Regions from separate parts of the uncultured Agathobaculum sp. genome, predicted to be linked through region 2. Evidence: riboswitches for the same ligand, from Rfam matches in the RefSeq annotation. Region 2 holds a riboswitch; the other holds the start of a gene.
What was found. A riboswitch is a leader RNA that binds a small molecule or an ion and turns the genes downstream of it on or off. The one in region 2 is predicted to bind FMN.

Region 1: another riboswitch for FMN. It lies ahead of ABGT74_RS01010 (ECF transporter S component); the one in region 2 lies ahead of ribD (bifunctional diaminohydroxyphosphoribosylaminopyrimidine deaminase/5-amino-6-(5-phosphoribosylamino)uracil reductase RibD).

What each region holds. Positions count from the first base shown of each region.
Region 1 covers NZ_CAWVCU010000017.1:2,420-23,276, forward strand. The annotation lists gene ABGT74_RS00995 (ComEC/Rec2 family competence protein) at 1-280, shown strand, start outside; gene holA (DNA polymerase III subunit delta) at 287-1,333, shown strand; gene ABGT74_RS01005 (DUF4093 domain-containing protein) at 1,335-1,940, shown strand; FMN riboswitch at 1,984-2,115, shown strand; gene ABGT74_RS01010 (ECF transporter S component) at 2,205-2,819, shown strand; gene ABGT74_RS01015 (metallophosphoesterase) at 2,884-3,738, shown strand; gene ABGT74_RS01020 (hypothetical protein) at 3,875-5,326, opposite strand; gene ABGT74_RS01025 (ABC transporter ATP-binding protein) at 5,330-6,082, opposite strand; gene ABGT74_RS01030 (hypothetical protein) at 6,098-6,574, opposite strand; gene ABGT74_RS01035 (hypothetical protein) at 6,561-7,286, opposite strand; gene ABGT74_RS01040 (GntR family transcriptional regulator) at 7,302-7,673, opposite strand; gene ABGT74_RS01045 (Cof-type HAD-IIB family hydrolase) at 7,828-8,640, opposite strand; gene ABGT74_RS01050 (RluA family pseudouridine synthase) at 8,637-9,557, opposite strand; gene lspA (signal peptidase II) at 9,550-10,053, opposite strand; gene ileS (isoleucine--tRNA ligase) at 10,121-12,913, opposite strand; gene ABGT74_RS01065 (DivIVA domain-containing protein) at 12,940-13,578, opposite strand; gene ABGT74_RS01070 (YggT family protein) at 13,668-13,934, opposite strand; gene ABGT74_RS01075 (cell division protein SepF) at 13,947-14,447, opposite strand; gene ABGT74_RS01080 (YggS family pyridoxal phosphate-dependent enzyme) at 14,468-15,193, opposite strand; gene ABGT74_RS01085 (HlyD family efflux transporter periplasmic adaptor subunit) at 15,190-16,467, opposite strand; gene hfq (RNA chaperone Hfq) at 16,486-16,734, opposite strand; gene miaA (tRNA (adenosine(37)-N6)-dimethylallyltransferase MiaA) at 16,765-17,706, opposite strand; gene mutL (DNA mismatch repair endonuclease MutL) at 17,717-19,663, opposite strand; gene ABGT74_RS01105 (hypothetical protein) at 19,689-19,976, opposite strand; gene mutS (DNA mismatch repair protein MutS) at 19,995-20,857, opposite strand, start outside.
Region 2 covers NZ_CAWVCU010000060.1:1,021-10,965, forward strand. The annotation lists gene sigE (RNA polymerase sporulation sigma factor SigE) at 1-471, opposite strand, end outside; gene ABGT74_RS05470 (sigma-E processing peptidase SpoIIGA) at 486-1,325, opposite strand; gene ABGT74_RS05475 (PFL family protein) at 1,457-2,815, opposite strand; gene ABGT74_RS05480 (ACT domain-containing protein) at 2,832-3,101, opposite strand; gene hemW (radical SAM family heme chaperone HemW) at 3,156-4,328, opposite strand; gene lepA (translation elongation factor 4) at 4,325-6,136, opposite strand; FMN riboswitch at 6,475-6,604, shown strand; gene ribD (bifunctional diaminohydroxyphosphoribosylaminopyrimidine deaminase/5-amino-6-(5-phosphoribosylamino)uracil reductase RibD) at 6,767-7,852, shown strand; gene ABGT74_RS05500 (riboflavin synthase) at 7,854-8,507, shown strand; gene ABGT74_RS05505 (bifunctional 3,4-dihydroxy-2-butanone-4-phosphate synthase/GTP cyclohydrolase II) at 8,529-9,737, shown strand; gene ribE (6,7-dimethyl-8-ribityllumazine synthase) at 9,768-9,945, shown strand, end outside.

The DNA.
Region 1 (20,857 bases), on a different contig from region 2:
GGGCGTGCAGATTGCCGATGAAATTTTAGTCCTCCACAGTCCAACACAAAAGCAGCTTGCGGCTTTTTTGGAATCGGATTCAATAACGGCACCGGAAATTGTACTTTCTCAAAGCAATATGGAGGATGATGCATTGTTAACACAGGCAGTAGATGCAATGCATGCAGAAAGAATTGTGGTACAGGCTGGATTTGGAGATGTCATGTCGGAGTATCATGATCTTCCTGTGGAAAGTCCATATGTGACCGGAGAAATCGTGAGGAAATTCAGAAAGGAGTGAGGAAATATGCCACAGGAGAAGACAAAATCAAACGGAAAGGCGCAGCTGATTCGTGATTTGAAACAGGGAACCTTTGCTCCTCTTTATGTGATTTCCGGCGAAGAAAGCTATTTAAAGGAATACTATTTACAGCAGCTGCGGGAGAATGTGATTGATCCGACCTTTGCGGATTTCAACCAGATTGAATTGGAAGGAAAGGGACTAACTCCCGAGCAGCTGACCGAAGCGGTGGATAGCTATCCTGCGATGTCGGAAAAAAAGCTGATTATCGTAACCGATTTCGATTTGTTCAAACCGCCAGTCGCGTTCTCCGATGTGTTGCCTGCTTTGCTGGAAGATTTACCGGATTATGTTTGTCTTGTGTTCTACTATGATATTCTGGACGGGAAGCCGGACAAACGAACCAAACTGTATAAGACGCTGCAAAAGGTTACGTGCTTTGCAGAGTTTTCTCACATGGAAGAAAGGGAGCTGGTTGCATGGTTAGAACGGCGTGCACGTGCGCTGGGCTGCGCCATTACACCGGAGGATGCTTCTTATATGATTTTTCTGTGTGGGAATTCGATGACCAATCTGGCAGGGGAGATGGAGAAAGCTTCGGCACATACCACCACCGGAGAAATTAAAAAATATAATATTGACGCGGTCTGTTCTCCTGTGCTGGATGCTGTGGTTTTTGATTTGACTGATGCAATCACAGCAGGAAAATTTGAACGCGCAGTTTCACTGGTGGGTGATTTGATTGCACAGAAAAACAATGAAGTCATGATTTTTACCACCATCACACGCCATATTCAGCGCTTATATGCGGCAAAGCTCTGCGCGGAAGCAAGGGCGGGAGAGAAGCAGTTGATGGACATGATTGGTTCCAAATCGCCGTATTACGCGAAACAGATTCAAAACGCAGCGCGGCGCGTATCGTTAAAATGGCTGCGAAAAGCAGCGTCCTTATGCGCACAAACCGATACGGCACTAAAGGGCAGTGCAGTAGATCGCCAGAAGCAGATAGAATTAACGCTGTTGTCCATGGCGTCTGCGTTGAGGGAGGCCTAATATGATACGAGTTCGTGAAGCCATAGTGGTAGAAGGCCGTTACGATGTCAATACAGTCCGTCAGGTTGTGGATACAGTTGTGCTGGAAAGCGGTGGATTCCGTATTTTTCATAATAAGGATCAGCTTCGTTTGCTGCGAAAAATTGCAGAAACACGCGGTTTGATTGTGTTGACGGACAGCGATGGGGCGGGCTTTGTCATTCGCAATTATATTAAAGGTGCATTGCCGCTCGGTAGTGTGAAGCAAGCCTATATCCCGGATATTGCGGGTAAGGAGCGACGCAAACGGCATGGCTCCAAGGAAGGTAAGCTGGGAGTTGAGGGGATGCGTCCAGCGGTCATTTTAGATGCCTTACGTCGCGCCGGCGCAACTTTTGAGGACGAATCGAAATCATCTGCGCAGCACGAAACGCCTATCAGCAAAGCAGATTTTTTTGCATGGGGGTTATCTGGGCAAAGAGACAGTGTAAATCGTCGCGCCGCTGTCCTGAAAGCGTTGGATTTGCCGGCCCATATGACGGCCAATGCGCTGCTGGAATTTATCAATGCGGTCAGCTCCCGAGCCGAATTGGAAAAGATCATAGATAGAATATCCACGGGGGATTGACAAGTTGCAAAGAGAAGCCTATAATATCAGTGTAAATTAAATAGTTCTGTTTCAGGGCGGAGTGAAAGTCTCCACCGGCAGTATACGGACAGCTTGTCCGATAGTCTGCGAGCCGCAAGGCATGATGGGTGTGAATCCCAACCGACGGTTATAGTCCGGATGAAAGAAACAGGTGTATTTCGGTACGTCTGCGCGCCCTTGGATGATTCCAAGGGCTTTTTGTTACCCATTCAAACAGAACTCCTTGCAAAGGAGAAGATACCTATGACGAAAACCAGCAAAATCACGTATACCGCAGTTTTTGCGGCGATCGCAACCGTTCTCATGTATTTTGAATTTCCGATTCCGTTCATGCCGCCATTCCTCAAGGTTGACTTGTCTGGCGCTGTAGTATTGATCGGCGCATTTATTTTTGGAATCGGTCCGGCCATTACCATGATCGGGATCAAAGATTTGATTCATTTGACGCAAACCCAAACCGCAGGTTCTGGTGAATTGGCTGATTTTTTGATGCTGTCGACACTGGTTATCATTGCCGTACTGATTTACCGCGCACATAAGACCAGAAAAATGGCAGTTGTCGGTTGTTTATGTGGCTCTGTTGCTATGGCAGGCATGGGCATGCTGACGAACTATTTCTTGATTATCCCGTTCTATGTCAATGGAATGGGATGGAATTTGGATGCTATTTTTGATATGTGCCGAGCGGTCAATCCTGCAATTAACGGCATGGCGGCATATCTTTTCTTAGGTATTTTGCCGTTTAACCTGATTAAAGGTGTGATTTTGACCATCATCACTATGGTTGCCTATAAGAAACTGAGTGTTTTCATCAAATCGAAGCAGATCGCAATTCATACACGGCAAAAAGCGAATTAACAACTGAAAAATGGGGGACATGGACGGGCAAACGTCTATGTCCCTTTGTTAATAGGAGGTCATAATGGATAAGAGAAAGAAATGGATTCATGCATTGTTGCTTTGTGCGGTTGGCATTGGTATCGCCGGTTTACAATGTGGCTTAGTGACACGATACTATACGTTGGAAACAGATAAGATAAAAGAGGAGCAAGGGATGCGTCTTTTAATGTTATCTGATTTACATAGCTGTATTTATGGAGAAAACCAGTGTCAGCTTATGAGCCGGATTATACGCGAACAGCCGGATTGCATCTTTCTATGTGGCGATATCGTAGATGATAAAACACCACGTGATGGTGCGAAACAATTATTGCAGCAAATCACGAAAATCGCACCGTGCTATTATGTTTCGGGAAACCATGAGTTTTGGAGCGGTCAAGCCGATGAGATATTTGATATGATAGAGACATATGGTGTTCAAGTGCTGCGGAATGAACAGGAAATCGTGACCATAAATGATATCAGCTTTACATTATGTGGTGTCGATGATCCTGCTGCAACCGGGACACGACGGGCTGGTTCGTATGGAGAAGCGGAAGCCTATCAGCAGACGTTAGCACAGTTCCAAAGCTTGGGTGCAGAACAATTATGTGTATTGTTGGCGCACCGGCCAGAGTATATTGATGAGTATGCGAAGTATCCATTTGATTTAGTTTTATGCGGCCATGCGCATGGCGGCCAATGGCGTATTCCGTATCTGCTAAATGGTTTGATTGCGCCGAATCAGGGATTGTTTCCGAAGTACGCTGGCGGCCAATATGTCTATGATGGTATGACCGAAATTGTCGGTCGAGGTTTGGCGCGTGACTGGAAACCGCGTATTTTCAATCCACCGGAAATTGTGGTTGTTGATGTAGTTGGAACAGGGAAAGCATAGCACCATAGCACATCTGAAAAATTGAAATATATAATTATACAAAAGAAAAGTTTTGTATAATTGAGGGTGGAAAAATTGAACGCAAGCTATTGCAACAGCCGGATACGCTGGTTCATCCAACGCATCCGGCTGTTGCTTATTTCCATGTCACTTCAATTGGATTTTGATCCACTAACCGCACGATTTCATTCGAATTATAGCTATCCGTAAGCACATTACGCAAACTGCTTTGGTATTGTGCCAAAAATACCAATCCGGTGTTATCAAAAATTACCGTATTAAAGCATGGCGCATACCTGAATCCTGTGGTTTGGTCGATATTTTCATAGGCAACGGCTAATTTCCCATTATTATAGGCAATTGCATTGCTATCCCTGTGCCACGACAGATATTCTAAATTCAACGTGTTTGGCGTCTGCATATCAATACGGAATGTACCATCGCCATTGGGCAGCAACACCGTCGCGGTTTGGTCAATAACAGTGACGATAAAATCATCATTTTCTAACAGATTGTACCACGCACCATCATCCGTCTGTGTTGATTGAATTTTCAGACGCTGTATTTGTTGCATGGTATCCATTTCTATAATTGTTAAAAAATAGTCATTCTTGTGCCGCGTATACAACAGCAACGTTCCATCGTCTTCCCACTGGCTTAATTGTAGAAATTCCTCTGTGGTGTCAATTGGAAATACCATTCTCAGGCTGTCCAGATGCAAGCATCCATTTTCTGCAATTTCTATTCCTCCACCCTTGAGGGTCTTTACGACACCTGCCGCATAGTCCAACGCATATATGCCATATCCTCCCGGAATCAGGCTGGTATCTACCGTGTTCCCTTTTAAAGTGTGGTTATTAAATGTGAAGTAGCAGGTTTGTGGTGTAACAACACTTTGCGTATCCAGATAGAATTGATCCCCTTCTTCATTGCCAGAGCTGCTGGTAGCGAGAGATCCGTCGCGACTTTTTGTCAGCGAAATGGTAATCCGTTCCGTTGGCAGGACAGGAATGCGAAAAAATTCCTGTAACTTATTCCACATCGCAAGGCTGTCACTCTGACTAGGACCATACGTCCAAATGCCAAAATCGTGATTGATTCCTTCTAAACTAATAAAACCTTCCAGTGGATAATATTCGCAATAATCTGCAACCATGATGGTTTTTTCTACTTCTTTATCGGTAGCTGCGCTGTCATACAACTCCTGATAAACACGCTCTAATCCAGTTTGCCGATACTTTGGCGTATCCAGAAAATTGCTGCCGCTGGATTGAACAGCTGAATAAATCTCAACGCCTTGATGGGACTGGTCATATGACTGCTCTTGTTCGGTGTTGAAAAAATGGTACTCTGTTTGTGTATGCGGTGCACCAGCTTGCAGTTTTATCGTGCTGTCCCAGAAAAGGTGATTGCCATAGGTTGCGTGTGTCTGCATGGACAGCCCATCCGCAACCGCTGGATCGCCTAAAAGTATGGTCTGGGTAAATCGCACTTGATCGTGCGCAGCATACACTGTTTGAGCACACCAACCGACTGCTGCGACTCCGAATACTAACAGTGCAGCAATAAACCCCAATGCTTTGCGCATGCACTACCCCTCCCCGCCCGTGATATCATCCAGCGCGCGGCTGACACGGTCGGCACTGTAGTGGTAGGTCTGTTTGATGTATGTCATCAAACTAGTACCATTGTCCTCGAGTTCCGAGGCCGCTACATCGCCAACAATTTGTCCTTGGCGAATCAGTACCGCGCGGCTGATAAAGTTAGAGACTTCCTCAATCAGATGCGTGGACAAGATAATGGTTTCATGTGGTTCAAGAATACCAAATAATACTTTATAAAAGTCTTCGCGGTTAAATACGTCATTTCCTGCGAATGGCTCATCCATCAGAATATAATCTGCACCTTGACACAGTGCAAGGATTACCTCAAACTGATTTTTTTGCCCAGTCGAAAAGCCGTGCAATGCTTTATGCATAGGAAGCTCAAAAAAATCCATCAGTCCGGCAAAACGCTTATCAATGAATCGAGGAAAATGCTCCTTATAGAACTGTCGATGCGCTTCTGCTGAAAGGTTCGGGAAAAAAGAGTGCTCGCTTGTTGCAAATGACAATCGTTCGATATTGTTATGCGTGATCGGCGCCCCGTCCAGTGTAATAGCACCGTCATAACGTAAAAATCCAAGGATACATTTCATAAGTGTTGTTTTGCCTGCACCGTTTTCACCGAACAGGCCGACAATCTCACCCGGGCCAAACGACAAATCAACCTGCTGCAATGCTTGTTTTCCGCGCAGGCGTTGACTCAATGAATAGCTTTTGCTCACGTTCTTGATTTCCAGCATCACAAATCCCCCTCCCTACCATGTCGGCAAGCATTGTGCCGGTGTGACAATATAGTACGCTGTCAAAAACAGCAGTTTTAATAGAAATGCTGTGAGCAAGCTGATGAGTGCACCGATCAGCGGCAGTGTAAAATCACGTCGCATCAGCTCCCAGCGCTGCGGCAGGCGGCGCATCAAATAGATACTTTTGCTTCCCATGTAGTAACTCAAATGATGAGATACGGCTGCGAATAGTGAACAGAGCGCCACAATGTAAAAAAGCGATAGTGATTGCCCCAGCAGGATATCAAAAGGCAGCATCATAGCATCGGATCGCAGCACGCGATCGCCACCGACCCGATCAAACAAAAAGTCATATGCGCTACGCAGACTGACGCCATAAATCAGCACGGCAATGCACGTCGCCGCAGCTAGTCCAAGCCCCAATCGCCTGGCTTCTTCTTTGATCTGGGTGCCCGGTGGCGCGAATCTGGAAAGGTTAATCGTTTTCATCGCTCGTTACCTCCTCCGCATTGAACCACACATCCCACAATGAGTAAAGAATCACAGCCAAATGAAACAAGCACAACATTACGTCTGATGCTAGACTACCAAGCGGTCGTACGAAGTAAAACAGCATAGCAACAATCGTCATGGAAAGCGGTGCATTGTTGCGTATATTTCTTCCATAGCGTTTTCGTACCACTGCTCCAGCCGTTACAAAAGCAAGTGAAGCAAATGCAAAGAATAGATAGAACCATCGGCTGACTGATTCAAGCGGTAATATGCTGTGTAAAAACTCATTTCGGTAAAATGCAAGAAACAAAGCCTGATTTGACAGTCCGGATGCAATCTCCTGTGCGAGATAATATCGACACAGAGCGGTAAGTACAACAATTTCTGCCATCCATAGGATCACAAAACATAAAAAGCAGAAAAAGACATGCCACAGGAAAACTGTGCGTTCTGTAATGCGCAGACGGCGCAATGTATAGCCGCCGCTGTTCATACGGTACAAAAACGCAACTAAGAAAATGGTTTCACCAATAAATCCCCATTTGAAATAATCAGGCTGCATCACAGTTTCTAAAGCGGCTGCACCACGCTGTAACTCCCATAGGAACAGTCCGGTTTGGATACCGGCCACAAGTATGACTGTGCAGAGTAGCGGTGTAATGGAACTGCGTATATACAGCATTAGCACAGAAAGATGTTTTTTCCCCATATGTTCATCCTCCCCTCAATCCCAATAGTGTTCTATCAAGCGAAATGCCTCTGACTGAGACAGCCCCATCTGCTTCATCGATTGCACTACACTTTTCACATCACTTTCCAACAGCTCTGCGCGAATTTGCGCGATTTTATCTGTATCAAGTACCATATAGCTTTTGGCACCAGTATGGGAGCAGATCAGTTGTTCTTCTTCCAGCTGCCGATATGCCTTTTGCACTGTATTCGGATTCACTCCCAATAGCGCGCTTAACGTGCGGCGTGACGGCAGTTCATCACCATCATGATATTCTCCGGCAACAATGCCACGTTTAAGATACAGAAGGATTTGCTGATAAATTGGTATTCCCTCTTCCATATGAAAACCATTAAATGAAATCAACCAAGATCAGCCTACCTTCCTCTAAACTGTATCATATATATAATACACTTTCTGTAACTGTATTATATCTATGATACGGTTTTGCGTCAATAGACTGAAGCCGAGATTCTTCCCGAAACACATAGAAAAACACCTGACAGAATTGTTGATTCTGTCAGGTGTTTTGGTCTTGATCCAAGTATTCAATCACATGTGCCACTGCATCGTGGTCATTATCTCGAACCCGGATAGTAGCATGCTGTAAAATATCCGGCACGGCATTTTCCGGCACAAATGCAATTGCCGCTTTTTGCAGCATGGACAAGTCGTTGTCACTATCTCCTATTGCATAGATATTATTGGGTAACACCATGCAGTCGGCCGCAATTTGCATCATAGCTGATCCTTTGCCAATCCCCTGCCGTGTGATTTCACAAAATGTTGACATGGTGCAAACGGTGCTGAATGTATCTGCGGATGGTGCAAGAAACGTGCGCACAGCTGCGACGTCTGACGCAGGGCCGGTGAAATTGATTTGGCACCAGTCAGCTGGATTGGGTAATTCGCTGGGAGAAACACAAGTATACTTTAAGTGTAGTACGCGCATGTGATGTTCGGTTTCCGCACTCATGCGACAAACAAAGATCTGATCCGGCAGAAACACTTCACAGCCAATTTGAGGAAATGCAGAAAGAACCTGCTCTATCAAAATTGGTGTTTGCTCCGGCATTCCAGCGCAATGCAGCACTTTACTTTGTGCATTCAATATAAGTGAGCCGTTCAGTAAGCAATATGGCGCGTTGATCGGCAGCAAGTCAATATAATCGGTTACTGCTGCATAAGCACGTCCAGTTGCCAGCGAAAAAAGTCCGCCTTGTTCAGTGAAATAACGCAGTGCCTGTATATTTGCCTCCGAAATTTGACGTTCGCTGTCCAGCAAGGTGCCGTCCATATCGCATGCAAGCAGCATGCCATCAAATTTTTTCATGTCATCTTCTCCAGCTTTGCAAGAATTTGAGCAAAATAGGTTGGCAACGGTGCGGCAAACTGCATGGTCTGCTGTGTAGTCGGGTGACAAAGCGTTAGCTTTGCAGCGTGGAGACATTGGCCACCAATGTCAGAAAACCGATCTTTTTTTAAGCCGTAGACAGGATCTCCAATAATCGGATGCCCGATAGATGCCATGTGAACACGAATCTGATGGGTGCGACCGGTTTCCAGCTGAAATGCCATATGGGTATATCCATGAAACCGCTTGAGTACAGTGTAATGGGTAATCGCTTCGCGCCCCCCCTCCATAATCGCCATTTTCTTGCGATCGGTTTTGTGACGTGCAATCGGTTTGTCGATTGTGCCGGAATCCTCACGCGGACTGCCTACGACGATTGCTTCATAACCGCGAAAAGCGGTGTGCGCCGCAATTTGCGCTGCAAGGCTTTGATGTGCCGTGTCATTTTTTGCAACCACCAATAGACCGCTGGTATCTTTGTCAATACGGTGCACAATACCGGGACGATGCTCACCGTTGATGCCGGATAAGCTATCTCCGCAATGGTACATCAGCGCATTGACAAGTGTGCAGGACCAGTTGCCCGGCGCGGGATGGACAACCATGCCGCGCGGCTTGTTGATGACAATGATATCGATATCCTCATAGACAATATCTAACGGGATATTTTCTGGAATGATATCCACCTCACGCAATTCGGGTAACTGTACGGTGATCGTTTCGCCGCCGAGCAGTTTATAGTTCTTTTTCAGTGGTTGCCCATTACATAAAACCGCTTTTTCCAGCAACAAGTTCTGTGCAGCAGAACGAGTCAATCCCTCAATCTGGGTCGAGAGCCAGCTATCAATGCGTGCTCCAGCCTGCATGTCAGGTACAACCAAAACCATATCACTCATTGGTGTCACGCTCCGAGGCGGTGTTGTGGGAAGTGCCAGCTTGCTCCTCATCTTTGTGCAGGAACAGAAAATATATGACAAACAGCAGCGCGCCAACACAGATGAAAATATCCGCAACATTAAATACCGGAAAATGAATCAGCCGAAAGTCAAATAAGTCGACTACAAATCCTCGCATGACACGGTCGATTGCATTGCCGATCGCGCCCGCACCTACCAAAACCAAGGACCAGCGTCCCAGTGCGCTTTGCATCCAGCCCTTATATAGTGCAACTTCAATGACAATGGAAATCACAACCGCCAGCGTTACAAAAATCCAACGGGAATCAAACTGCGCAAACATACTGAACGCTGCACCACGATTTTCGACATAGGTTAAATGAAACACATTTTCAATCAAAGGGATGGTTTGCTGCGCCTGCAAACTGGTAAATGCCCAGTATTTCACTGCTTGATCGAGTGCGATCATAATGAACGCGAAAACTATATACAGCATCTTACGAACTCCTCATCGCTTAAAAAGGGGGAACAGAACGAGCATTCTGTTCCCCTTTTTGATTTTATTATCCTACCACTTTGGCACAGCGTGCGCACAAAGCAGGATGCTTTGCATCGGTACCAACCGACTTGGATTGCTTCCAGCAACGCAGGCATTTCTCCCCTGCTGCACGGGCAACTGCAATCGTCAGACCCGGCAGATTTTCGCTTGCCATGCCTTCTCCAGTGCCTTCTGCAACCGAAAGCTCAGAGACAATGCAGAGATCAGCCAAATCCTGACCGCAGCCGTTCAGGAAAGCAGCAAGTTCTGCATCGGCGTAAACCGTCACACAGGCCTCTAGCGGCTTGCCAATCGTCTTGGCATTGCGGGCACCTTCCAACGCCTTGTTGACGTCATCACGGAAAGCAGTGAGCTTGGCCCACTTTTGGGCATCCGCGTCGCTAAACGACAGCGCATCATCTGCCGCAGGCATCTCATTATACGCCACGTTGCGCACATCATCCTCTGTGGTATGCGGCATAGACTGCCAGATTTCATCTGCTGTGAAGCAGAGAATCGGAGAAAGCATGCGCACCAGTGCGCTGAGGATGTGATACATAGCAGTCTGAGCGGAACGACGGCTCAAACCCGCCGTGTCATCACAGTATAGGCGATCCTTGATAACATCCAGATAGAAATTTGACATATCAACGACACAGAAGTTGTGAATCGCATGGAACACCGTATGGAACTCATAGGAATCATAGCCTTCGCGAACCTTTGCAACCAGCTCATTCAGGCGCATCAAAGCCCACTTATCCAGTTCCGGCAGTTCTGCATATGCAACCATATCTGTCTTGGGATCAAAATCAAACAGATTGCCCAGAATATAGCGTGCCGTGTTGCGAATCTTCAGATAATTCTGCGACAGATGCTTGAGCATGTCCTTGGAAATACGCATATCCTGACGATAGTCGGAGGACGCAACCCAAAGGCGCATAACATCCGCGCCATACTGGTTCAGAATATCGTCTGGCGCAATACCGTTGCCGAGCGACTTAGACATCTTCTGGCGCTCTTCATCCACGATCATACCATGGGTAATGACCGTCTTATACGGCGCCTTACCCTGTGTGGCAATCGAGGTCAGCATAGAGGACTGGAACCAGCCGCGATACTGGTCGTTGCCTTCCAGATAAACGTCAACAGGCGTGGTCTGCTGCTCGCGATTTTCAATGACAGCACGCCAAGAAGAACCAGAGTCGAACCAAACATCCATGGTGTCGGTTTCTTTATCGAAATCACTGCAGCCGCATTCACACTTGATATCAGCCGGCAGAATTTCGGACGGCTCCATATCAAACCAAGCATTCGAGCCCTTTTCACGGAACAGGTCGGCAACAATCTTGATTGTCTGTTCGTTCACCAGCGGCTTACCGCACTTCTTGCAGGTGAAAATCGGAATCGGAACGCCCCAAACGCGCTGACGGGAGATACACCAGTCCGAACGCTCACGGATCATCGAGGTCATGCGCTCTTCGCCCCAGCCGGGAATCCACTGGATGTTTTCACAAGCCTTAACAGCGTCATCCTTCAGCGCGTCCACTGAACAGAACCACTGCTCAGTTGTACGGAAGATGATCGGGTTTTTGCAGCGCCAGCAGTGCGGATAGCTGTGCACAATCTCTTCGATCGCGAGCAATGCGCCTTCAGCTTTCAGATCTTCCAGGATGATCGGTGTGGTCTTTTCATAGTACATATTCGCGTACTTGCCAGCTTCTGCGGTTGTCATGCCCTTGCCATCAACCGGAACGATGATCGGAATATCATATTTCTGGCAAACGATAAAGTCGTCAGCACCAAAGCCCGGCGCTGTATGAACACAGCCGGTACCGGCATCCAGTGTAACATGATCGCCGCAGATGACAACACTTTCACGATCCATGATCGGGTGCTTGGTGCGCATGAGCTCAAGGTCCGAACCCAGCAATGTACCGAGCACTTCCCACGAGTCAATCTTAGATGCCTGCATCACAGACTCTACTAATTCTTTAGCAAGCACATAAATCTCGCCGGAGGGAACCTTGACCAAATCATATTCATAGACGGGATTGACCGAAATGGCGAGGTTGCCCGGAAGTGTCCAAGTCGTCGTGGTCCAGATGACAAAGTAAACATTGTCCAAGCTGCTAGTAATGGCAGCAATCTTGCCGCCCCTATCATCCGTCACATGGAACTTGACATAAATCGAAGAGCACGGCTCGTCCTGATACTCGATCTCAGCCTCTGCCAGAGCAGTCTCGTCATGCGGGCACCAATAAACCGGCTTCATGCCCTTGTAGATATAGCCCTTCTTTGCCATTTCGCCAAAAATCTCAATCTGAGTGGCTTCATAATCATGGGTCAAGGTTAAATACGGACGCTCCCAGTCACCAATGACACCAAGGCGCTTGAACTGCGTGCGCTGTGTGTTGACGTGATCGTGCGCAAACTCTTCACACTTCGAACGGAATTCCGCAGTGGAGACCTTATCACGATCCATGCCGTAGGCCTTGATCGCCTGACGTTCAATCGGCAGGCCGTGCGTATCCCAGCCGGGAATATACGGCGCCTGATAGCCCATCATATTGCGGGAGCGCACAATAAAATCCTTCAGAATCTTATTGAGTGCATGTCCCATATGCAGGTTGCCATTCGCATACGGAGGGCCATCGTGCAGAACGAAAAGCGGCTTGCCTTCGTTCTTCTTCATCAATTCGTGATACAGGTCGTCCTTTTCCCAATTCTCCAGAAAGCCCGGTTCGCGCTTGGGCAGGCCTGCACGCATCGGAAATTCAGTTTTTGGTAGATTGATCGTGTTATTGTAATCCTGCTGCATGGTGCAGTGTTCAGTCCTTTCGATTGTTACTTTACTTCCTTGGGGTCATAGTCGGCACCAAATTTTAATTCGCCAAAGTCAAATTTGCGTGTAGCATCCTCGATGGGAGCATCTGCCTGTTCCTCTTGTGGCTCAGGCTGGGCAGGAGTCTGCTGCTGCACCGGAGCTTTCGACGGTGTGGGCTGTACTGCTGGTTCCTGTTGCTGGCCAACCAATTTTTCCGCTTTGGCCAGTTCTACCAAAGCCTTGGCCTGTGCCTGATACGCTGCAGAAATGCGTGCAACAAATTCCAGTGTGCTCTTTTTTGCGGCTTCAAGCTTCTGCTCTTCCAGCGTAATTTCATCACGTGTATTTTTGACTTTGTTTTCCGTTTCATCTTTTGCGGCTGTGACAATATCCTGCGCCTCTTGTTTGGCCTTGTCGATGGTGTCCTGCGCAATCGTCTGTGCGCTCATTAGAGCCCGCCGCATGCCGTCTTCCACGCCGCGGTATTCCTCGATTTTATCAACCAGAACCTTCATTTTTGCTTTCAATGCAGCATTTTCCTTCTGCATTGCAGCAAACTCTTCTGCAACACGCTCCAAAAAAGTGTCGACCGATTTCATATCGTATCCGCCGAAAACCGCTTTTTCAAAGCCGATTTCCTGAATTTCCTGCACCGTCATATGTTATTCCTCCGTTTTTTATCTCTTGTCGCTTACGGGAAAATGGTCGGGCACCGCCCGACCACCGATACGCCGTATTTTCGACAGGCTTAAAGCATGTATAACACTTGCTCCAATGCAATCAGAACAAAGAACGCCAGCAAAAACGCCAAGTCAAACGGACTGCCTCGCAGCGCATCAATACGGCTGAGTAAACTGCGGAACGGTTGGATAAGTGGTTCTGTCACAAGACATAAAAATTCATATATCTGTGAACTGCCGCCTTGCGCAAACCAGCTCATGATGGCTCGTGCAAAAAAAAGAAATTGCAAAATCCGCAGCAGGCTGGCTACTATATAAATTATAATTGTGTTCACGGCACCATAACCTTAAAAATACATACCGCTGCTTTCCAGTTCGTCAATCAAGTCCCCCATAATGTCAACATTATAAGGGGTAATGATGTATGTGCTGTTTGCAACCTTTTTGATTTTACCTTCGTTGGCATATGCTACACCGCTGAGAAAATCCACAAGACGCCGCGCAATATCCTTATTGGTCTGCTCCAGATTCAGTACGACTGTACGCTTATCTTTTAAATGATCGGCAATTTCAGCTGCATTCTCGAAGCGATCCGGCTTGACCAACACCACGGCGAGCTGCGTTGTTGTGTTGATGTTGACCACTTTATTTCCACGGCGGGGCGAAGACGCTTCCGTTGATGCACTATCATAAGACCGGCCATAGGATCTTTCGTACGACCGCTCATAGGATGACGGCGCACTACTTTTCACCGGCTCTTCATTGCGCTGGCGGGGCAGTTCTTCTTCGTATTCGTCTTCGACATCCTCGCCTTTAACCCAATCGATAAAGCCTTTGATCGAACCCATGCAAAGTTCCTCCTTATGTTTTAGGGCGAAACGATCTGATACGGACGCGCACCAAAAATCGCTGTGCCGATGCGAACCATGTTTGCACCGCACTCAATCGCCGTTTCGAAATCATTCGTCATTCCCATAGACAAATAATCCATATTTACATTATCGTATTTTTTCGTCAAAATGTCAACAAATACTTGTTGCATTTCGTGAAAGTAGCTTGAATTTTTCGATATTTCATCCGCAATCGGCGGAATTGCCATTAAACCGCGAATATGCAGCGATTTTTGTTCACTTAATCTGGAAATCGCTTCATCCAACTCCTCAATCAGCAGACCACTCTTGGCTGCTTCCCTACCGATATTTACCTCCAAAAGGATATCCTGACATATACCGTGCTTGGCTGCGGCCTTAGCAATGGCTTCTCCCAAATGGACAGAGCCAACCGATTGAATCAAAGATACCTTGCCTATCAGATATTTGACTTTATTGGTTTGAAGGGTGCCGATGTATTGCAGATCTGCCCCATCATACGCATGTTGCTCATATTTTTCCAGCAATTCCTGTACACGGTTTTCGCCGCATACCTTGATTCCGGCAGAAATAGCCGCACGCACTCGTTCTGCATCATTCATTTTTGATGCAGCAACCAAAATAATGTCCTCTGGATTTTTCCCTGCACGTTGTGCAGCCTGCGCGACACGCTCCAGCACTGCTGCAATACGATTTTTGAGCTCTCTGCTTTCCTGTTCCGTCATGTCTTCACCACCATATTATTTTGCAAATTTTTTCCGCTAACAATAATTTGATCTTGCTCTACCAGCATGTCCGAATTGGTCGCGCTTTGTTCAACCACGTAATAATCATCAGCTTCATATAGTTTATTGATGATTTTAAACTTTTGGAAGCTGCCGCTGAGAATGAATACGCCGTCTTGCTTTTGGGTTTTGCCATCACTGGTAGTCGTTTCCTGTACATAAACCGCTTCTTTTGGAACTTTCAATCCGGTATAGGTTGAAATGATGATTTCAATCGGTTGTTGACGCATGGAGACCATTTCACTGTTGAATTCCGTACCGGCTAAAACGATTAACGCCGTTTCGCTGGTGCGGTCTTTTACAATGGAATAGACCGAAACAGGGGTCTCTAGAGAAGCCTGGGTGAAATTGACACGAAGACTTTGCCTTACTGAAAAGCGGTCTGCATCTTCTTGGGAGATCTCAGCAACCAGATACCACGTGAATCCTTGAATCATTTTTCCCCATGTCTGATCACTGACGATGGGCTTTGTCTCGGTTAATTCATGGAACCGATTTATCGTGAGGTCGTCCAATTCATCCAGTGTAAGTATTTCTTCGTAGCCATCTACAACTTCGGAAAAATAACCGGTTGCAGGCGCTGTCAGCTGTGTAGTGTGGCCGGATAACTGTGCGTTTAAGCTGTCTCGTTCCGTGACCAAAGCGTCGCGCTCGGCTGTAATGGCTGCCGTATCCACATTGTCGGCTTCGCGACGCAGTGCCAGTGTGCGGAGAGATTGGGCAGAAGAGTTCAAAGCAGAGCCAGAGCCATTTTTGGTCTGCGCGGCCATTTGCTGCATGGACAAAATAATCATCTGGTCCAGCTTGGAAGCATCGGAACCGTCTGTTGCAGACTGCAAAGCTGTGTCGAGTAAATCAATGCGGTTTTCCAATGGATCAAGCTGTTGGCTCAGCGCGAGTGCGTCTGCATCAGAATAAACGATGGCAAGCGGCGCACTTTGCTGCACGCGCTCACCGCTGTATACGATGTGTTTGACAGATCCCCCTGTACTGCCGCTAACAGGGATTTCATCACGAAAGAACCATCCTTGCGCGGTGATACTGTCATTGACTGTGACCCGAACCGCAGGTGTGGTCTCAATGCCGACAGAAAAAGCGCTGATGATTTTCTGTCCAAGATATATAAGTATTACAACAGCAATCAACAGAAGAATAATTCTGCTGTTTATGCCGCTTCTTGTATGCTTTTGCTTTTTGCCTGTTTGTTGCTGCATAAGGAACCTCGTATCTTATCATTCCGCTGCACGCTCCTCTCTGGGTGCATGCAGATCAACACGATTCTGCGGGATCAGGGTGGAAATAGCATGTTTATAGATCATTTGCTGCTTTCCGTCGCTATCCAATATCACAACAAAATTATCATATCCACGGATGGTTCCGCGCATCTGAAATCCATTTGTCAAAAAAACAGTGGTATTGATTCCTTGCTGGCGCAATGCGCACAGCATCCGGTCCTGCAAATTGATTTCGTTTCGCACAATGATTCCTCCAATATTTTACAATTTATGGTATCATTGTACACTTTGGTTTCGTAGATATTCTGTCGCTTCCTGTAAAACGTATGAGAAGTCCTCAGCTCTATTATAATAAATCCAATGGATGCTGTCATCCCTTTTTAACCATGTTAACTGTCTTTTTGCATAATTTCGACTGCGTTGTTTGAGTAATTCCACACAAGAATGCAAAGAATCCTTGTCTTGTAAGTAGCCCAGCAGTTCTTTATAGCCAATCGCTTGCGCTGCAGTTCCTGTGAGTTCGCCTTTTGAAAGGAGGCGCTGTGTTTCCTCCAGCAAACCGTCAGACAGCATTTGATCGACGCGTTGGTCAATGCGGTCATACAGTGTTTGTCGCTCTGCCGGGCATACGCCGATTTTTATGGCGGTATATTTGGGGATTGAGCGCTTATGCTGACGGTTAAATTCCCCTATCGTCATACCTGTCTGCTCATATACTTCTAAGGCACGAATGACGCGCTTAAGATTATTGGGGTGCAGCCGCTGTGCGCTTTCTGGATCAACCATTGCCAGACGTGCATGCACCGACAGATTGCCTTGTGTTTCCGCCATGTGCTGATATTTGTGTCGCACGGTCAAATCTGTTTCATCACCAGAAAACGTACTGCATTCGATCAATGCATCCATGTACAGACCGGTTCCGCCGACTACAATTGGCATCATGTCGCGCGATAGAATGTCCTGTGCTGCGGCATCAGCCAATTCTACATATCGCGCAACGGAAAACGGTTCGTTGGGTTCGCAGATGTCCAACAAATGATGTGGGATCCCCTGTCGTTCTTCCATGGTCGGCTTTGCGGTGCCAATGTCCATACCGCGATAGATCTGCATGGAATCCGCTGAGATAATTTCTGTATGCAATTGTTTTGCCAATGCAACCGACAACGCGGTTTTTCCGCTTGCAGTCGGCCCGCAAATGCAGATCAAACGGTTTTGCATTCTGAACTCCTTATTGATTGACACGCTTGAACAGTTTATCTAATTCATATTTGGTCAGCCTGACAGTTGTCGGTCTGCCGTGTGGACAGGACTGTACATCATTATCGGCCAGTACGCGGTCGCATAGAGCCTGCAATTCTGTCCTCGACGATGCCTTCCCTGCTTTGATTGCCGCTTTGCATGCGACCGTATGAATCAGGTCATCCAATCGGTCTGGAACCGCGGTGCGGCTGTGCATCAGCTTTTCTGCCAACTCGCCAATCACGCTGGGCACATCCGCACTATCCAGATATGCCGGTACGCTGCGCACAGCGAAGCTGTTTTCGCCAAAGCTGTCGATCGCAAAACCAGCTTGTCGAATTTCTTCTAGACCGGATTGAACGGCAGATGCTTCCTCACCGGTTAATTCTACGATAACCGGTGTCAACAACTCCTGCTGTGGGATTTCGGTTTCCTGCCGAAGCTGATTGAACAATAATCGCTCGTGCGCGGCATGCTTGTCAATCAGGATCAAACCATCCCGGTCTTCGGCGATCAGATAGGTCTGAAAACATTCTCCGATCACACGCGCACCGCTGTCAAGCGGTTCCAAGCTTTGTGCAGTACTTGGTTGTGCGTCGGTTCCCCTTTTGGTGACAGGCTCGGATGGCGTCTGCACGATTGGGGCTGGCTTATGCTCAGGCATCGGCTCGTCTATGCGATGATGGAACGCTAGATCACTGCGATTCTCTTGTATAATGCGTGGTGCTGCGGCATAGGTCCCCGAGAAGGATGGCTTTTTCGCACGGGGCGGCACAGCAACTAGAAAATCTTCCAGTTCCGGTGGCTCCGGCATTTTTGCGGTTGACGAAACGGGTGTTGCAGGTTTAGAGACAGCAAAACGCTGCTGCGTATAAACTGGAATGCTTTCTTTCGGTTTTTCTTCGACGGTTTTTTTCTCTTGATGTGTCAAATACGGCATATTGTCATTGGCCGCAATCGCATTTTTACAAGCGACGTAAACTGCTTCAAACACGGGCTTCTCTTGCGAGAATTTGACTTCGGTTTTTGCTGGGTGCACATTGACATCCACTGCGGCGAGCGGCAGTTCAAGAAATACTGCACCAGATGGATATTTGCCAGTAATCATTGCATTGCGGTATGCCTCTTCAAGCGCTGCCTGCATGAGTCTGCTTTTCACATATCGACCATTGACAAAAAAGTGCTGCATCGAGCGATTGGGGCGTCCAGCATGCGGCTTGACAATGTATCCATAAGCCGTCATTCCGTTGCGCTCGCAACGTGGCACCTCAATCATGTTTGCGGTCATTTCTTTTCCAAACACAGCAAATACCGGCGCCATCAGTTTTCCCTTTCCGTCAGTAGAAAACACCTGCTTGCCGTCACGGATCAAGCAAAAAGCAATTTCCGGATGGGATAATGCAGCATGCTGCACGACACTGAGGATATACCCTGCTTCGGTAAAATCCTTCTTCAGAAATTTCATGCGTGCAGGCGTGTTATAGAACAAATCACGCACCACGATCGTGGTGCCCTCCGGACAGCCTGCCTCCTCCTGTGTCTGGATTTCACCGGCCTCGAGGTGTAAATGCAGTCCAGCAATCGCACCCTTCTGCCGTGTGAACAAATCAATTCGGGTCACCGATGCAATGGCAGCTAACGCTTCACCGCGGAAGCCCAGCGTGCCGATAGCGGTCAAATCTGCCTCGGTGCGGAGCTTGCTGGTTGCATGGCGGCGGAATGCGATCGGTGCATCCTCTGCGGACATGCCACATCCATTGTCAGCAATGCGCAGATAGCTGATCCCGCCGTTTTCAATCTCAATCGTGACGCGGGTCGAGCCTGCATCAATCGCGTTTTCAATCAGCTCTTTGGCCACGGAAGCGGGTCGCTCAACGACTTCGCCCGCCGCGATCAGATCGGCTAGATGCGGGGATAATTCGTGAATGATTGCCATGTTGGGTCCTTTCCACTTAGGATTCTCAATAAAATGCGTGACCGCAGTTCGGACAGCGGTGTGTACCGAGCGCGGACTGTTTGCCACATTCGGGGCAAGTAACTTTGGACTGCGTCACATGACGGTCCTCGTCGGTAGGCTGAAACAGCTCAATTCGGCCGCACTGCGGGCAGGACATGATCATCACGTCAAGCCCACCGGATAGGAGATTTGGCAGGTCGCCAAAAATCCAACTGGTCTTGCCGAGTTGGATCGTACTGCAAACAATTCGTTCCAATGGTACACCGCAACACAGGCATTTTCGTTCAGCCATCAAGTCGCCTCCATTAATCTAGAGCATTTTTTTCAGTTCATATAAGGCATTAAGTGCCTCAATCGGTGTCATGGTATCCACTTGCAGAGCACGCAGCCGTTGTGCGACCGCGCTATCAGTCAGTGCTTCCATCGTGACCTGCGGACCTTCATCCTCAGTCACTTCATGCAATTCTGGTTTTGACATGGTTGCTTCCAGATCTGCCAGCACAGCTTTTGCTCGTTTGATAACCGCATTAGGAATGCCTGCCAGCTTAGCAACTTCAATACCGTAACTGTCATCTGCTCCACCGCGTACGATCTTGCGCAGGAATGTAATATCATCACCGCGTTTTTTCACCGCGATATTATAGTTTTTTACGCCATTGACCATATCCTCCAGCACGGTAAGCTCATGATAATGAGTAGCAAATAACGCCCGCGCTCCAACCTTGCGCTTATCCGCAACGTATTCGATCACAGCGCGGGCAATTGACATACCGTCATAAGTAGAAGTGCCGCGACCGATTTCATCGAGAATCAACAGGCTGGACTTGGTTGCGTGCTTGAGAATATCAGCAACCTCGCTCATTTCCACCATAAAGGTGGATTGTCCGCTTGCCAGATCATCGGATGCGCCTACCCGAGTAAACACGCGGTCAGCCACGCCGATGTGAGCGGAGGATGCAGGAACAAATGAGCCAATCTGCGCCATAATGGTAATGAGCGCTACTTGCCGCATGTAAGTCGATTTGCCCGCCATGTTTGGGCCGGTGATGATTGCTACGCGATTTTCACTGCCGTCCAATACCGTATCATTCGGGATAAACAGGCTGTCCGCCAGCATTTTTTCCACCACCGGATGACGGCCGTCGTGAATCTCGATGCGGTCGGAAAAATCCA
Region 2 (9,945 bases):
GACGCTGTCCGGCTCCGTGCCGAGGATATCGCTGAGCAGTAGCTCATTTCCGTCCCAATCCGAGGATAGCGGCTCGTCAAACGAGACCTCAGTGCGCCGTCCCGCCAGCTTGCGCAGATGCATCAGGATTTCGTTTTCAATACAGCGCGAAGCATAGGTCGCCAGCTTTACATTTTTGTCGCTGCGATAGGTGCCAACCGCTTTGATCAATCCAATCGTTCCGATCGAGATCAAATCCTCCGTGCTCACCGCCGCGGACTCAAATTTGCGTGCGAGAAACACCACCAGCCGCAGGTTATGCTCAATCAGCTTGTTGCGTGCCTGCTCATCCCCCGCCTGACAGGCCTCAACCGTTGCCTGCTCTTCCTCCGGTGAGAGCGGCGGCGGCAGCACCTCACTGCCGCCGATATAATAAACCGAGCGCCGTTTCCACAGCCGCGCAAACAACCGCATGATCCATTTCAGTACCATATGTATTCTTCCTTTCAAACCCCAATCAGCCCATCATACGCTCCCTGACCAATGCTGTCCGGTCCGATGGCGCAAACACAGTCGAGCGCCGTGCCATCTGCACGCTGTACCTTATCCGGTCGGAAATACAGCAGCAGCCCACTATCCACCCCGACCGCCCGGTACGGCAGCAGCCCGAACCGACTCGCGGTTTCCGGCGGCAGCGCACCCAGACAAGCAGCAGCATCCTTTTTGCCCATGCACGCATCACGGATTTCCTTCCCCAGCAGGCAATCCACAGCCTCGCGTCCCAGCACCAGCACCGGACGACCGGATATCGGCTCGACCAGACCGTTTCCCGTGTCGTGCAGCAGGCGCACCTCGCGTTCCCGTCCGTCAAAGCAGATGGTCAGCCGTTCCACCTCGCGGCGCAGCGGACCGTGCAGCGCATCCCCGCGCAGCAAAATCCCGCTGAATGCGTAACCCGCCGCTGCGGCAAGCAGCAGAAACCGAAACGGTACAGCAATGTAATATCCTGCGCCAAACAGCAGCGTGCGGCCTGTTACTGCACCCAGCGCCATCGCCAATCCCACAAAGGATGCCGCGACGACAAAATACAGTGCGCACACCCGTCCGAAGGCCGGCTTTCCGCCAAACGCAACAGCACACAGCCCAACACCCACAACTACGCGCAGCGGCAGCGCCGCCAACAGCGGCACCACCGCCGCCAGCACCGCATATCCGCCGCCCAACACCGATGCCAGCAGCAGCCGAACACGTCCGACACGCACACCGCCCAGCGCCGCCGCCGCGAACAGGCTCACGCCATCCATCAGCACATTGACCGCGAACAGCACATCCAGATATACAACCATAGACCACCTCCGCCGTCCTTCATCTTATCACAGTATGCGCACAATATTTGCCGAATGCGCACCGCGCAAAGGGCACAAAAAAGCCGCACACCGGCTTCGTCCGGTGTGCGGCTTGCACAAACAAGCAGTATTTAGTTCTTGAGGCTCTGGATCGGGGCCGGAATGCGGCCGCCTCGATGGATAAACTTTGCGGGGGAACCGGTTGCAATCGGCATAATGGGAGCCGAACCCAGCAGACCGCCGAATTCGACCATATCGCCCACCTTCTTGCCAATGGCAGGAATAACACGCACAGCGGTCGTCTTGGAGTTGACCACGCCGATAGCGATTTCGTCCGCGATCAGGCCGGAGATTACTTCCGCTGAGGTGTCGCCCGGCACCGCAACCATGTCGATACCGACCGAGCAGACGGCCGTCATCGCTTCGAGCTTCTCGAGCGTGAGCGCACCCGAAGCCGCCGCCGCGATCATGCCCTCGTCCTCGGAAACCGGGATGAACGCACCAGACAGACCACCGACCGACGAGGATGCCATGACGCCACCCTTCTTGACCGCGTCGTTGAGCATAGCGAGAATTGCAGTCGTGCCGCAGCTGCCGCAGACCTCCAGACCGACTTCCTCCAGAATGCGCGCGACCGAGTCACCGATTGCCGGCGTCGGCGCAAGCGACAGGTCAACAATACCGAACGGCACGCCCAGACGCTCGCTTGCGATTGCGCCAACGAGCTGGCCCATACGAGTGATCTTGAACGCGGTCTTTTTGATGACCTCAGCCACCTCATTGATCGGGCAATCGCCCGCACGACGGATGGCAGACTGCACCACGCCCGGACCGGAAACGCCGACGTTGATGACGGTCTCCGGCTCCCCGATGCCGTGGAACGCGCCCGCCATGAACGGGTTATCATCGACTGCATTGGCAAATACAACGAGCTTGGAGCAGCCCATCGAATCATTGTCCTTCGTCAGTTCTGCTGTCTGCTTGATGATACGCCCCATCAGGCCGATGGCATCCAGATTGACACCCGCCTTGGTGGACGCAACATTGACCGAGGAGCAAACCAGATTGGTCTCTGCCAGTGCCTCGGGAATGGAATTGATCAGGATTTCGTCACCCTTGGCAAAGCCCTTCTGCACCAGTGCAGAAAAGCCGCCAACGAAATTGACGCCGGTTGCACTTGCCGCACGGTCTAGCGCCTTGGCAAGCGGCACATAGCTGTTTGCATTGGTCACCGCACCAATCATGGCGATTGGCGTGACAGAAATACGCTTATTGATGATCGGGATACCGAGCTCGCGCTCGATCTGTTCGCCGGTCGAAACCAGCTTTTCCGCGCGGCGGGTGACCTTGTCATAGACCTTGTCGGCAAGCACGTTGATATCGTCGCTCGCCAGATCGCGCAGCGAAATGCCCATGGTGATCGTGCGAATATCGAGGTGCTCCTCCTCGATCATTTTGATGGTTTCCAGAATGTCCTTGGTGTTGATCATTGACATAGCCGGCACCTCAAATCTTGTGCATGGCGTCGAAGATATCCTCGTGCATGGTGTGGATCTTCATGCCGAGCGCTTCACCGTCCTTGTCCAGCAGGTCAGCCAGCTGGGTAAAGTCCACCGTGCACTTGTCGATATTGACCAGCATGACCATGGCGAACATATCCTCCATGACGTTCTGCGAAATATCAACGATATTGACCCCATGCTGATAAAGCGTCTCCGAGATCTTAGCAATGATGCCGGTACGGTCCTTGCCGACCACCGTGATAACTGCGCGCATATTTTCTCCTCCGATTTATATATATTTTTGGAATAACAAAAATCAGCCGGTATTTTATTGGAACACCGGCAGCGCGGGCGACTCCATTTGCTCCTGCCCCGCTTCAACGATGGTATTGATAATGCTGTTGGACACCAGAAAGCCCTTTTCCGTCAGATACCAACGTGTACCCTGATGCGCAACCAATTCGTTGCCCATCAGACTGCGGAAGGCTTCTTCATAGGGTGTCGAATCAACATTGTAGCGTTTTTCCAGATCAATGAAGTCCACGCCTTCCGCTGTGCGCAGGCGCACCATCAGATATTCGCCCTGCCGCTGGAAGGTCGGCACCTCGTCCTCATCCCGCAGGATATCCTCACCGTTTATGTATGCCTTGATATCCCTTGCAAACTCGAACCGGCGGCCGTTTATAAATGAGTGCGCTCCCGGGCCGAGACCCAGATACTCGGACAGATCCCAGTACTTAGAATTATGCCGCGAACGAAAACCCGGCTTTGCAAAATTCGAAATCTCATAATGCTCAAACCCGTTCTTGCGCAGCAGCTCGCACATGGCAAGGTAGGTATCCGCCTGCGCGTCGTCATCCGGCAAGACGGGATTTTCCCGCCCCATCGGGGTGGCTGGCTCGAGCTTCAGGCCGTAACACGACAAATGCTTCGGCCCGAGCGCCAGACACTGCTCGACCGAGTCGAGGAATTTTTCCTGCGTCTGGCCCGGCAGACCGTACATCAGATCAAGGCTGATGTTGTCAAAGCCCTTTTCGCGCGCCAGATCGACCGCAGCCTTAGCCTCCGCAAACGAATGAATACGGCCGATGCGTTTCAGCTCGTCCTCCTGCGCGGACTGCACCCCAAAGGACAGGCGGTTGACGCCCTGCTTCTTCATCATTTCGAGCACTTTTTTGTCCGTGCTTTCCGGATTGCACTCGACCGTGATCTCCGCGTCATCTGCAAGCGGGAACTTATTCCGCACCTCCTGCAAGATACGACCGAGATATTTCGGCCCCAAGCAGGTCGGCGTGCCGCCGCCGATATAGACAGTGTCCACCGTATAGCCGCTGCACGTCCTGCCATATTCGCGGATATGCATCAGCAGCGCCGAAACATAATTTTTCATCAGATCCGTCTCGGTCACCGAGTAAAAGTCACAATAGGCGCACTTTTTTACACAGAACGGAATATGCAGATACAGCCCAAGCGGCCGATTGTTATAACTGAATTTACTCATGATTCCTCATCCAGCTTCAAAACTGCCATGAACGCTTCGGTCGGGATCTGTACCGTGCCGAGCGAACGCATCTTCTTCTTGCCTTCCGTCTGCTTTTCCAGCAACTTCTTCTTACGCGTGATATCGCCGCCGTAGCACTTGGCCAGAACGTCCTTGCGCATCGCCTTGACCGTCTCGCGTGCGATGACCTTGCCGCCGATGGCAGCCTGTACCGGCACCTCGAACAGCTGGCGCGGAATATTTTCCTTGAGCTTTTCGCAGATGCGGCGGGCACGGCCATATGCCTTCTCACGGTGCACGATGAACGACAATGCGTCTACCTGATCGCCGTTGAGCAGCATATCCACCTTGACCAAGTCGCTCGGACGGTAGTCAAGGAATTCATAGTCGAGCGAAGCATAGCCGCGAGTACGCGCCTTGAGCGCGTCAAAAAAGTCGTAAATAATCTCGTTGATCGGCATTTCATAGTGCAGTTCCACCAGATTGGCGTCCAGATACTGCATATCCTTGAACACGCCGCGCCGCTCCTGACACATCGGCATGATGTTGCCGACATATTCCTGCGGGGTCATAATGGTTGCCTTGACAAACGGCTCACGCGCCTCGTCAATGACTGCCGGATCGGGATAGTCGTGCGGGTTATCGCACTGAACAATCGTGCCGTCAGTCTTGACGATCTCATACACCACGCTCGGCAGCGTCGTGACCAGATCAAGGTCGAACTCGCGCTCAAGGCGCTCCTGAATGACCTCCATGTGCAGCATGCCAAGGAAACCGCAGCGGAAGCCAAAGCCCAGTGCCACTGAGCTTTCCGGTTCAAACGACAGCGCCGCGTCATTGAGCTGCAATTTCTTCAGCGCATCACGCAGATCGGGGTATTTGGAACCATCCTCGGTGTAGATACCGCAGAACACCATCGGCCGCGCGGGACGATAGCCCGGCAGGGCTTCCGCCGTCGGGCGGTCGGCCTCGGTAACCGTATCGCCTACGCGGGTATCGGACACGGTCTTGATGGACGCGGTGAAGTAACCAACCTCACCTGCACACAGCTCCTGCTGCGGGGACAGGCCAAGCGGCAGCAGATGACCACATTCGAGCACCTGAAACACCGCGCCGGTCGCCATCATTTTGACCTTCATGCCCGGACGGATCGTGCCGTCCATCAAGCGCATATAAACGATAACGCCCTTATAGGGGTCATACTGGCTGTCAAAAATCAGCGCGCGCAGCGGCGCATCCGGGTCGCCCGTCGGCGCAGGGATGTCGGACACGATGCGCTCGAGCACCGCATGGATGTTAAGATTCATTTTCGCGGAGATTTCCGGGCTGTCCTCCGCCGGAATGCCGATGATATCCTCGATCTCCTTTTTGACACGCGGCGCGTCTGCTGCAGGCAGGTCGATCTTGTTGATAACCGGCACTACCTCAAGCCCTGCGTCGATCGCCAAATAGGTGTTGCCCAGCGTCTGCGCCTCAATGCCCTGCGCCGCATCCACGACCAACAGCGCACCCTCGCACGCAGCCAGCGAGCGGGATACCTCATAGTTGAAGTCCACATGGCCCGGCGTGTCAATCAGGTTCATCTCATAGGTTTTGCCGTCGTCCGCCTCATATTCCATGCGCACCGCACGCGCCTTGATCGTGATGCCGCGTTCGCGCTCCAGATCCATATTGTCGAGTAACTGTTCCTCCATCTCGCGCTGGGACACTGCCTTGCACTGTTCCAGCAGGCGGTCAGCCAGCGTGGACTTGCCGTGGTCGATATGCGCAATAATGGAGAAATTACGAATTTGCTCGCGATTTTTCACCCCGAAAGCTCCTTATCTGTTCCGTAATAGCAATATGGAAATATTATAACACGTTCCCGTCCGTCTCACAAGCGTTCTTTTCCGGTTTACCCTCTCCCCTGCCCTTGTTCTGTTTTTTGCACAAATTTGATTTGGTTTTGCTTCGGATTTGATGCGACTGCGCTATGATTGTATTGTCATTAAGCCATCTTCTTTTCTCTTTTCTTATACTCTTCCCAAATGCGGAGGCGGCCAAGGTCGCCTCTGCATATTTTTTCACAAAGTACTTGCATTCTCCTTCAGACGGGTATATACTGTGTTCAGCAAAGCAGTAGACTGCTGTGCTAAAACCGAATATCAGGATTCTTCAGGGCAGGGTGCAATTCCCTACCGGCGGTACAGCCCGCGAGCGGACGCTTTTTTCGAACGAATGCATGATTCGGTGAAATTCCGAGGCCGACAGTATAGTCTGGATGAAAGAAGAATGTGCGGAAAGTGGATCAACCTCCGTTTCCGTTTATTTGCTGTTCTGAAACGCATGATTGTGTTTCAGATTTTTTATTTTCTGCGTCTATACGCCCCGAAGCATCTGCTTTCGGGGCGTTTTTTATCTCACAGCCTTAGAAATGCTGTTCTGGCGAGGTGATCCGGTTGCAAAACCAAAAAGAAATTTACATGCGCCGCGCGCTTGAACTAGCCGCACGCGGTGCAGGACATGTCAGCCCCAATCCGATGGTCGGCTGCGTGATCGTCAAAGACGGACGCATCATCGGCGAGGGCTGGCACGAATACTGCGGCGGCCTGCATGCCGAGCGAAATGCACTGAAAAGCTGCACCGAAAACCCGGCGGGCGCAGATTTATACGTCACACTCGAGCCGTGCTGCCACTGGGGGCGTACCCCGCCCTGCACGGATGCCATTATCGAACACCACATCGGGCGCGTGTTCGTCGGCTGTCTGGATGCAAACCCGCTGGTCGCTGGCAAGGGCGCGGAAATTTTACGGAGCGCGGGCATCCCGGTCGAGACTGGCATTTGCGAGGACGAATGCCGTCAGCTCAACGCAGTGTTTTTTCACTACATCACAAATAAGACACCCTACGTCGTGCTCAAATATGCCATGACGCTGGACGGCAAGATTACCACCGCGTCCGGAGACAGCCGCTGGGTGACGAGTGAAGCCGCCCGCCGTCATGTGCACGAAACACGCGCTCACCTGTCCGGCATCATGGTCGGCGTGGGTACTGTGCTGGCCGACGATCCGCTGCTCACCTGCCGTATTGAAGGCGGACGCAACCCGTACCGCATCATCTGCGACAGCCACGCGCGCACACCTCTGGACTGTCAGCTCATCCGCACCGCGCGGGAAATCGATACCGTCATCGCCGTGACCGAATGGAATGAGCACGCCGCGGCACTCAAAAAAGCGGGCGCGCATCTGGTATTGTGCCAAGCACAAAACGGCAAGGTGAACCTAAACGATCTGATGCATCAACTTGGCGCACATGGACTGGACAGTATTCTGCTCGAAGGCGGAGCGGAACTGGCATTCGCGGCACTTGAAACAGGCATTGTACACAAGGTGCAGGCGTACATCGCACCCAAGCTGATCGGCGGCAGCACCGCTAAAACACCGCTCGGCGGCGTGGGCTTTACCCGCATGGCAGATGCGGCAGCGTTGAAAAATGTTACTGTTACGCCACTGGGCGAGGATTTTCTCATCGAGGGGGTGCTGTGAAATGTTTACCGGCATCATTGAAGAGATCGGCACCGTGCGCCGCATCGAACGCGGCGCGGCGGGTGCACGGCTGACGATCGGCGCGAAAACCGTGCTGGAAGGCACCAAACTCGGCGACAGCATTGCAACCAACGGTGTATGTCTGACCGTTGTTTCCATGACAGCAGACAGTTTCTCGGCCGACGTCATGGCGGAATCGCTGCGGCGCTCGAGTTTGGGCGCACTGCAAAGCGGCTCTCCGGTCAACCTCGAGCGCGCCATGCCTGCAAACGGCCGATTCGGCGGTCATATTGTTTCCGGTCACATCGACGGCACAGGCACAGTTTCATCCCAAAAGCGCGAGGACAACGCGGTCTGGGTGACCGTGCGCACCCCTGCTTCCCTGCTGCGGTACATCGTGGAGAAAGGCTCGATCGCCATTGACGGCGTCAGCCTAACGGTCGCGGCGGTGGACGAAACCAGCTTTGCCGTTTCGATCATCCCGCACACGGGTGCGCAGACCATCCTGCTCGGCAAAAAGCCGGGCGAGACAGTCAATCTGGAATGCGACGTAATCGGAAAATATGTTGAAAAGCTGCTTACACCGTATGCAGCTGTTGAAAAGCCAGCCGCAAGCGGCATCACCATGGAATTTTTAGCCCAAAACGGGTTTTAAGCATCAAGGAGGACGATCCATATGGAACAGCAATACTGCACGGTCGAAGAGGCGCTGGAGGAGCTGCGCGCCGGCCACATCATCGTTACAATCGACGACCCCGACCGTGAAAACGAAGGCGATATGATTTGCGCCGCCCAGTTCGCCACGACTGAAAATGTCAACTTTATGGCAGTCCACGCCAAGGGGCTGATTTGCACGCCGATGAGCGAAGCGGTCGCCCAGCAGCTCGGCCTTGAGCAGATGGTCAAGGTCAACACCGACAACCATCAGACCGCATTCACGGTGTCGGTCGACCACGTCAATACCACCACCGGCATTTCTGCCGAGGAGCGCGGCTACACCTGCCGCATGTGCGCTGACCCGAACACCAAGCCCACCGATCTGCGCCGCCCCGGCCATGTGTTCCCGCTGATTGCACGCCGCGGCGGCGTGCTCACCCGCAACGGTCACACCGAGGCGACCGTTGACCTGTGCCGCCTAGCCGGACTGGAAGAGTGTGGTCTGTGCTGCGAGATCATGCGCGACGACGGCACGATGATGCGCACGACCGAGCTGCTCGAACACGCCAAAGAGTGGGGCCTAAAAGCGATCACGATCAAAGATTTACAGGACTACTGCCGCCGCCATGACAAACACGTTGTGCGCGAGGCATGCGCCAAGCTGCCCACCCGCTTTGGTGAATTCCAAATCTACGGCTACATCAACGACCTGACTGGCGAACATCATGTCGCACTGGTCAAAGGCGATATTGGAGACGGCAAAAACCTGCTGTGCCGCGTACATTCCGAATGTCTGACCGGCGACGTATTCGGTTCGCGCCGCTGCGACTGCGGCCAGCAGCTCGCAGCCGCCATGCAGCAGATCGAGCGTGAAGGCCGCGGCGTGCTGCTTTACATGCGGCAGGAAGGCCGCGGTATTGGTCTGATTAACAAGCTCAAAGCATATGAGTTGCAGGAACAAGGCTTGGATACGGTTGAAGCCAACGTCAAGCTGGGCTTTGCCCCCGACCTTCGCGAATACTGGATCGGCGCACAGATTTTGCAGGACCTCGGCGCAAAGGAGCTGCGCCTTTTGACCAATAATCCGGAAAAAATTTATGGTTTGGACGGCTTCGGTGTGGAAATCGTCGAGCGCGTTCCGATCGAGATCGCGCCGCAGGAGGATGATGCCTTTTATCTGCGCACCAAGCAGATCAAAATGGGCCATCTGTTCAAGCATGTACTGTAAACAAATCTATCAACATGGGAGGAACATAAAATGAAAGTACTCGAAGGAAAACTGGTTGCCGGTCAGGGGAAATTTGCCATCGTTGCGTCGCGCTTTAATGAGTTCATCGTTTCCAAGCTGATCTCGGGTGCAGAGGACACACTCGTGCGCCACGGTGTCGACACGGACGATATCACGCTCGTCTGGGTGCCGGGCGCGTTTGAGATCC